DNA from 3 places in the Aminobacter sp. Y103A genome. Region 1 is predicted to be linked to each of the others. Evidence: riboswitches for the same ligand, from Rfam matches in the RefSeq annotation. Region 1 holds a riboswitch; each other region holds the start of a gene.

Region 1 (2,260 bases):
TATCCGGAGTGACGTCGCCGCCGACCTTCATGCCGTAGTTCCAGCCGGCGAAGAACAGGTCGGTGTCGGCGCCGAGCAGCACTTCCTTGCTGACGTATTGTGGGGCGAGTTCGGGCAGTTCGCCGACGCCCTTGCGCAAATCCTCGCTCAGCGTCTTCCAGCCGGAGATGCCGGAATAGCCCGCCATGTGGTCGGTGAGGCCGAGCGCCAGCATCATCTCGGTCAGGTTGACGTCGTGCGAGACGGCGCGCTTGGGCGCGGCCTCGAAGGTGACGTCGCGGTTGCAGCTCTTGACGGTGACGGGGAAGCCGCTGGCCATAGCTGTTGCGCAGGTAGCGAGCAGGGCGGCGGCGATGATGGGCAGGCGCATGGAGGCTCCTTGATGTTCAGCGTTCGAGGTGGAAGGAAAAGCGTGGACGACCGGTGACGGGATGGTCGTCGAGGGTCGCTCCGACGGAAAAGCTGTCACGTATGCGATCGGGCGTCAGGATGTCGGCGGGCGCGCCGCAGGCAATGGCGCGGCCGCCGTCCATGACAAGCACGCGGTCGGCATGGGCCGAGGCGAGCGCCAAATCGTGCAGGGAAACGATGACGGTGCAGCCGAGATTGCCGAGCAGTTCCAGCACTTCGAGCTGGTGGCGGATGTCGAGGTGGTTGGTCGGTTCGTCGAGGATCAGAAGGTCGGGTCGCTGCACCAATGCCCGGGCGATCATCACGCGCTGCTTTTCGCCGCCCGACAGCGAGCAGAGGTCGCGCGCAGCGAGTGCGGTCAGGCCGAGCAGGGCAAGGGCTGCCTCGACTTGGTCGTAGTCGCGGTCGCTGGTGCCGAAACTCGTGACATGCGGGGTCAGGCCCAACTCGATGATTTCTGCGACGGTCAGGCCGAAGTCCGAGGCGCTTTCCTGAAGCACGGTCGCGATACGGCGGGCGCAGTCGCGCGGCTTCATCTTCCAGATGTCGGTGCCGTCGAGGCGGACAGTGCCCGAAGTCGGCTTGTGGTAGCGGTAGAGGCAGCGCAGCAGGCTCGACTTGCCGGCGCCGTTGGGGCCGACGATGGCGAGCAACTCGCCCGGCGCAACCGCAAGGCTGATCGGCTCGAGGATCGGCTGCGAAGCACGAGGGCCCCAGCTGACGCCATCGAGTTCGAGCAGTGCCGGGGTGGTGCCTACAAGGCGGCTAGCGGCGTGGACGCAATCGAGCATGCCCTGTCTCCGCGGTCGGGCGGAGGCAGCAGAACGATCCGGAAAGCGCGCCGGTACCGAAGAAGGCAGTCGCAACCATCATCATCTCCGCGGCACACCCCGGCCGGTTGAGTTAATCGGATGATGGCAGGTCTCCTGGCTTGCGGGTGATCGCGCCTCGGAGCCTTCCCGGCCTTTCGGCCAGTGGCATGTTTCCGAATTGCTATCCGCTCACAGTTGCGGGGGCAGCCACGGTTTCGCGTCGGGGACGTCTCACCGTGTTCCCATTTAACCTGCTGCCCGAACCGGATAGCAGGAACCATCGCTGTCGTGGCTACAGCAGCGACGGGTTGCTGACAATCGCTAAAGCGTCATGCCGCCTGCTGAATTGCGTCACGGCGGTCGAGCGCGAAGGAAATGAGCGCCACGCCGAAGGCAGACAGTGCGATGGCCGCGCCGACGAAGGGCAGGTCGGCATAGCTCACGCCCATCGAAATCGCAGCACCACCGGCCCAGGCGCCGGCGGCGTTGCCGGCGTTGAAGGCGCCCTGGTTGAGGGTGGCCGCGAGGTTCGGTGCCTCCGAAGCGGTTTCGACGACGCGCATCTGCATCGGCGGCACGATGACGAAGGTGATGACGCCCCACATGAAGACGAGCAGGATCGCCGCTGGCGCCGAAGAGCTGAGTTCGGCGAAGGCGACGTGGATCGCCGCCATCACCACCAGCGCGCCGATGGCTGTGGGCATCAGCTTCCAGTCGGCCAGCTTGCCGCCGATGATGTTGCCGATGGTCATGCCGCCGCCGAACAGCAGCAGCACCCAGGTGACCGATTCAACCGAGAGGCCGCTGACGTCGGTCAGGATCGGCTTGATGTAGGTGAAGACGGCAAACAGGCTGCCCGAGGCGAGCGCCGAGATGATCATGGCGAGCCAGACCTGGAGCTTGCCCAGCACCTTGACCTCGCCTGATACCCCGCCCTTGCCGGGAGGGGCGACGCCCGCAGGGACCAGCCAGGCTATGGCCGCCACCGAGAGCAGGCCGATGACGACGACGGCAAAGAAGGTGGCGCGCCAGCCATA
Region 2 (2,260 bases), 2.0 Mb from region 1:
CAGCAGTGGCGCGCGTGTCGCCCTGTACTGGCCGCCGGCATCGATGCGGAACTTGCTCGGCAACCCCACCGCCTCGCACTTTGCCCAGTGCGCCAGCATTTCGGGATCGCTTTCGGCGCCATTGACGCCGGTAACGTTCGGCGCCTCGGGAAAGGTCTTGCACAGCTCAGGGTGATTGCCGGCGCAGTGGTAACACTCGCGGTTGTTTTCCCAGACCAGCTTCCAGTTTCCCTCCTCGACGATTGTGCTTTCGAAGGCGACCTTGGCTTCGCGCAGCCGGTGCGGCAGCAGGTACGGCTCGACCATGGCCCGCATCGGCGCGAAGTCGGCGGGCTCGTCGGCGAGGCAGATGAAGATGTAGCCGCCGACGGATTCGCAGGCGACCGGCTTCAGGCCGAACTGGCTCTTGTCGAAGCCTTCCGCCATCTGGCGCGCGAACAGCAGGCGGCCGTCGAGTTCGTAGGTCCACTGGTGATAGGGGCAGACGAGCTTGGCCGCCATACCTTTGTCCGTGGTGCAGACTCGGCTGCCGCGGTGGCGGCAGGAATTGTGGAAGGCGCGCAGCTCACTCTTCTGGTCGCGGACGAGCACGACGGGATAGTCGCCGACCTGGACGGTGAAGAAGCTGCCAGGCTTGGCCAGTTCGCAGTCATGGCCGACAAACAGCCAGTCGCGGTACCAGATCAGCTCGAGGTCGAGCCGGTAGAAATCCGGGTCGGTGTAAAAGGGCTGTGCCAGGCTGAACCCGTCGCGGCGTCCGCGCAGCAGCTTCAGCATTTCGTTCTTCGCATCCATGTCCTGTCCTCGCACCAAGGACTGAACGGGTGGCTTGATTTGGGAAGAACGCCAGCCGGCGGACGCAGAGGTCCGTGCAGCAACGATCCGCCTCTTGACCGCCCACCGCGATCAGTCGAGTTCCGTCAGGTTCAAGGCTGGTTTCCGGGCTTCGGAGCTGTCCTTCCGGACTGTCTCGACACCTTCCCAGGCCGGCTGGCCCAGTGGTCTCCCGTCGAAACAATAACTCCGCCACCGTTGCGGGGGCAGCGCCGGCTTCTCACCGGCTTCCCAATTCTCCGCTTCGTCTCACACTCGAAGCAGCACCTTGAACATGACCGGATCAGACCACGGATTGGTGGCCGGGCACGAGCATGAAAACGACATGGGCTCAGCGCAAAGGCGACAGAGCCCATGTGATGTCATCGTGTTGCTATTCGGCCGCTTCGGCGAACGATGCCGGCACATAGTTGAGGATCGGCCCGAGCCAGCGCTCGACCTCGGCGATGGTCATGCCCTTGCGCCGCGCATAATCCTCGACCTGGTCGCGCTCGACCTTGGCGACGCCGAAATAATAACTCTCGGGGTGGGCGAGATAGATGCCGGAGACCGACGAGCCCGGCCACATCGCCATGCTTTCGGTGAGGCTGACGCCGGCGGTTTTCTCGGCATCGAGCAGGCGGAACAAGGTCACCTTTTCGGTGTGGTCGGGCTGGGCGGGATAGCCCGGCGCCGGACGGATGCCGCGATAGGGCTCGCCGATCAGGTCGTCGGGCGCGAGGTTTTCATCAGGTGCGTAGCCCCAGAACTCCTTGCGCACCTTCTCGTGCATGCGTTCAGCGAAGGCCTCTGCGAAACGGTCGGCCAGCGCCTTGACCATGATCGAGGAGTAGTCGTCATTGGCGCGTTCGAAGCGCTCGGCGATCGCCACTTCCTCGATGCCTGCAGTGACCACGAAGCCGCCGAGATAATCCGGCTTGCCGCTGTCGGCGGGAGCGATGAAGTCGGCCAGTGCGACATTGGCCTTGCCGTCGCGCTTGGTTAGCTGCTGGCGCAGGGTGAAGAAGGTGGCAAGCTCCTCGCTGCGTGCCTCGTCGGTGAACAGCCTGACGTCGTCGCCGACCGAATTGGCCGGCCAGAAGCCGATGACGGCCTTGGGCGCGAACCACTTCTCGTCGATGATCTTGCGGAGCATCGCCTGCGCGTCGTCGAACAGCTGGCGCGCCGCGGCGCCCTGCTTCTCGTCCTCGAGGATCTTGGGGTAACGGCCCTTGAGTTCCCAGGTCTGGAAGAACGGCGTCCAGTCGATGTAGCGGGCGAGTTCGGCCAGGTCCCAGGCTTCGAACACCCTGGTGCCGAGGAAGGTTGGCTTCGGCGGCGCATAAGATGACCAGTCGACCTTGTGCGCATTGGCACGCGCCTTGGCCAACGGCAATCGCTGCTTGTCAGCTTCGGCGCGGTGATGGGCGTCGGCGACCTTCTGGTA
Region 3 (2,260 bases), 600 kb from region 1:
GCTGGCGCATGGCGCGGGCCGAGGACGGGATGTATGGCGGGCTTGCCAAGTTCGGCCGTGCCAACAGGCCCTATATAGAAGAGATCTTTCGCCAGGTGGTCGACCGCGGTCCGATCGCCGCTTCCGACATCGAGGGCGCCAAGGGTTCCGGCGGCTGGTGGGGCTGGAGCCAGGAAAAGCATGCCTTCGAATGGCTGTTCTGGGCCGGCCGCATCACCACCCATTCGCGGCGTGGCTTCGAACGCCTCTACGATCTGCCTGAGCGCGTGCTCCCGGCCGGCATATACGACCGTCCAGTTCCCCAGACCGAGGATGCGCATCGCGATCTCTTGCGAATCTCCGCCCGCGCCCATGGCATCGCCACCGGCATATGCCTGCGCGACTATTTCCGCCTGTCGCCAGCCGACATGAAAGGCCGGCTCGAAGAGCTGGTCGAGACCGGCGAACTGATTCCCGTCCGCGTCGAAGGCTGGGACCGGCAGGCCTATCTCCACGCCGATGCGCGCATTCCGCGCAAGATCCAGGCACGCGCCCTGCTTGCGCCCTTCGATCCGCTCGTCTTCGAGCGCACCCGTGCCGAGCAATTGTTCGACTTCCGCTACCGCATCGAAATCTACACCCCGGCTGAGAAGCGCCAGTACGGCTACTACGTCCTGCCCTTCCTTCTGGGCGAGCGCATCGTCGCCCGCATCGACCTGAAGGCCGACCGACCGGCGGGTATCCTGCGCGTCCACGCCGCCTATGCAGAGCCCTGTGCGCCACCGGAAACCGCAGCCGAACTTTACGAAGAACTCCAGCAGATGCGCGACTGGCTCGGCCTCGAAAGCATCGAGGTGACGCCCGCAGGCGATCTCGGACCCGGCCTGAGCGACATTGCGGGTCGCTCCGCCTCGTTGACTCCACCCCTCGCGAAAGCCTAAATCGCCCACAGACGGTCCTTCGCCCGCAACGGCGAAGGCTAAGAGGGAATGCGGTGCGCGCCGGTGGCGTCAAATCCGCGGCTGTCCCCGCAACTGTGAGCGAAGAGCCAAGCTCGAAGACCACTGGGATTTTCCCGGGAAGGCGAGCGAAGGCGACGATCCGCAAGCCAGGAGACCTGCCGTCGCAGACATTGATCCGATCGCCTGGCGGGTGCCCCGGGCAAGGAGCCTGGATTTGGATTTCGACGACAACCTTCCGGTCGCATCAGCCGACGCATCCTGCGATGCAGCCGACGCGCGCCCATGCGACGTGACCATCCTCGTCTGCTCATCCTGCCGCGACGAAACCGGGTCCGACGCCCATCCACGCGCCGGCGCCCAGCTTGCCGAGCACGCCCGCCTCGCCGCCAATGGCGAGATCGCCGTGCGCAGCGTCGAGTGCCTGGGCAACTGCAAGCGCCGCCTTAGCGCCGCCCTGATCCGCGACGGCGCGTGGAGCTACGTCTTCGGCGATCTCAACACCATGTCGGGCGACGATCTCGTCGCCGGCGCAAGACTCTTCGCCACCTCGACCGACGGCCTGATCCCCTGGCGCGGCCGTCCCGATAGCCTCAAGCGCGGCCTCGTCGCGCGCATCCCACCACTTGCTCTCATCAAGGAAGATACATGACCGCCTCCCTCGAACGCGTTCCCTGCACCGTCGTCACCGGCTTTCTCGGCGCCGGCAAGACCACGCTGCTGCGCAACATCCTCGAGAACTCCAAGGGCAAGCGCCTCGCCATCATCGTCAACGAGTTCGGCGATGTCGGCATCGACGGCGAGATTCTCAAGGGCTGCGGCGTCGATGCCTGCCCGGAGGAAAACATCGTCGAACTGGCCAATGGCTGCATCTGTTGCACCGTCGCCGACGACTTTGTCCCTGCCCTCGACCAAATCCTGTCGCTTACACCGAGGGTTGACCACATCCTGATCGAGACCTCGGGCCTGGCGCTGCCCAAGCCGCTGGTCCAGGCCTTCCAGTGGCCAACGGTCAAGAGCCGCGTGACAGTCGACGGCGTCATCGCCGTGGTCGACGGCCCTGCGCTGGCCGCAGGTAAAGTTGCCTCCGACATGGAAGCGCTCGCCGCCCAGCGCAGTGCGGACGATTCGCTCGACCACGACGACCCGGTCGAGGAAGTGTTCGAGGATCAGGTCGCCTGCGCCGATCTCATCATCCTGTCCAAGAGCGACCTGCTCGACGAAGCCGGCCACGCCCGCGCCACCGCCATCGTGCGCGAGCACCTGGCACGCGCCGTCAAGATCGTGCCGTCGGCGCATGGCAAGGTCGATCCGTCGGTGCT

The links. Region 1 has a riboswitch for cobalamin ahead of Amn_RS20780 (ABC transporter ATP-binding protein). Riboswitches for the same ligand answer to the same signal wherever they lie in the genome.
Region 2: it holds a riboswitch for cobalamin, as region 1 does, so the genes downstream of both, Amn_RS02825 (aromatic ring-hydroxylating oxygenase subunit alpha) here and Amn_RS20780 (ABC transporter ATP-binding protein) in region 1, are expected to answer to the same signal.
Region 3: it holds a riboswitch for cobalamin, as region 1 does, so the genes downstream of both, Amn_RS17855 (DUF1636 family protein) here and Amn_RS20780 (ABC transporter ATP-binding protein) in region 1, are expected to answer to the same signal.

Annotation. Positions count from the first base shown of each region.
Region 1 is NZ_AP017986.1:4,233,175-4,235,434, reverse strand. It holds gene Amn_RS20785 (ABC transporter substrate-binding protein) at 1-370, opposite strand, end outside; gene Amn_RS20780 (ABC transporter ATP-binding protein) at 387-1,202, opposite strand; cobalamin riboswitch at 1,311-1,520, opposite strand; gene Amn_RS20775 (MFS transporter) at 1,553-2,260, opposite strand, start outside.
Region 2 is NZ_AP017986.1:594,001-596,260, reverse strand. It holds gene Amn_RS02825 (aromatic ring-hydroxylating oxygenase subunit alpha) at 1-795, opposite strand, end outside; cobalamin riboswitch at 914-1,120, opposite strand; gene metH (methionine synthase) at 1,208-2,260, opposite strand, start outside.
Region 3 is NZ_AP017986.1:3,629,532-3,631,791, forward strand. It holds gene Amn_RS17850 (winged helix-turn-helix domain-containing protein) at 1-920, shown strand, start outside; cobalamin riboswitch at 916-1,118, shown strand; gene Amn_RS17855 (DUF1636 family protein) at 1,156-1,590, shown strand; gene cobW (cobalamin biosynthesis protein CobW) at 1,587-2,260, shown strand, end outside.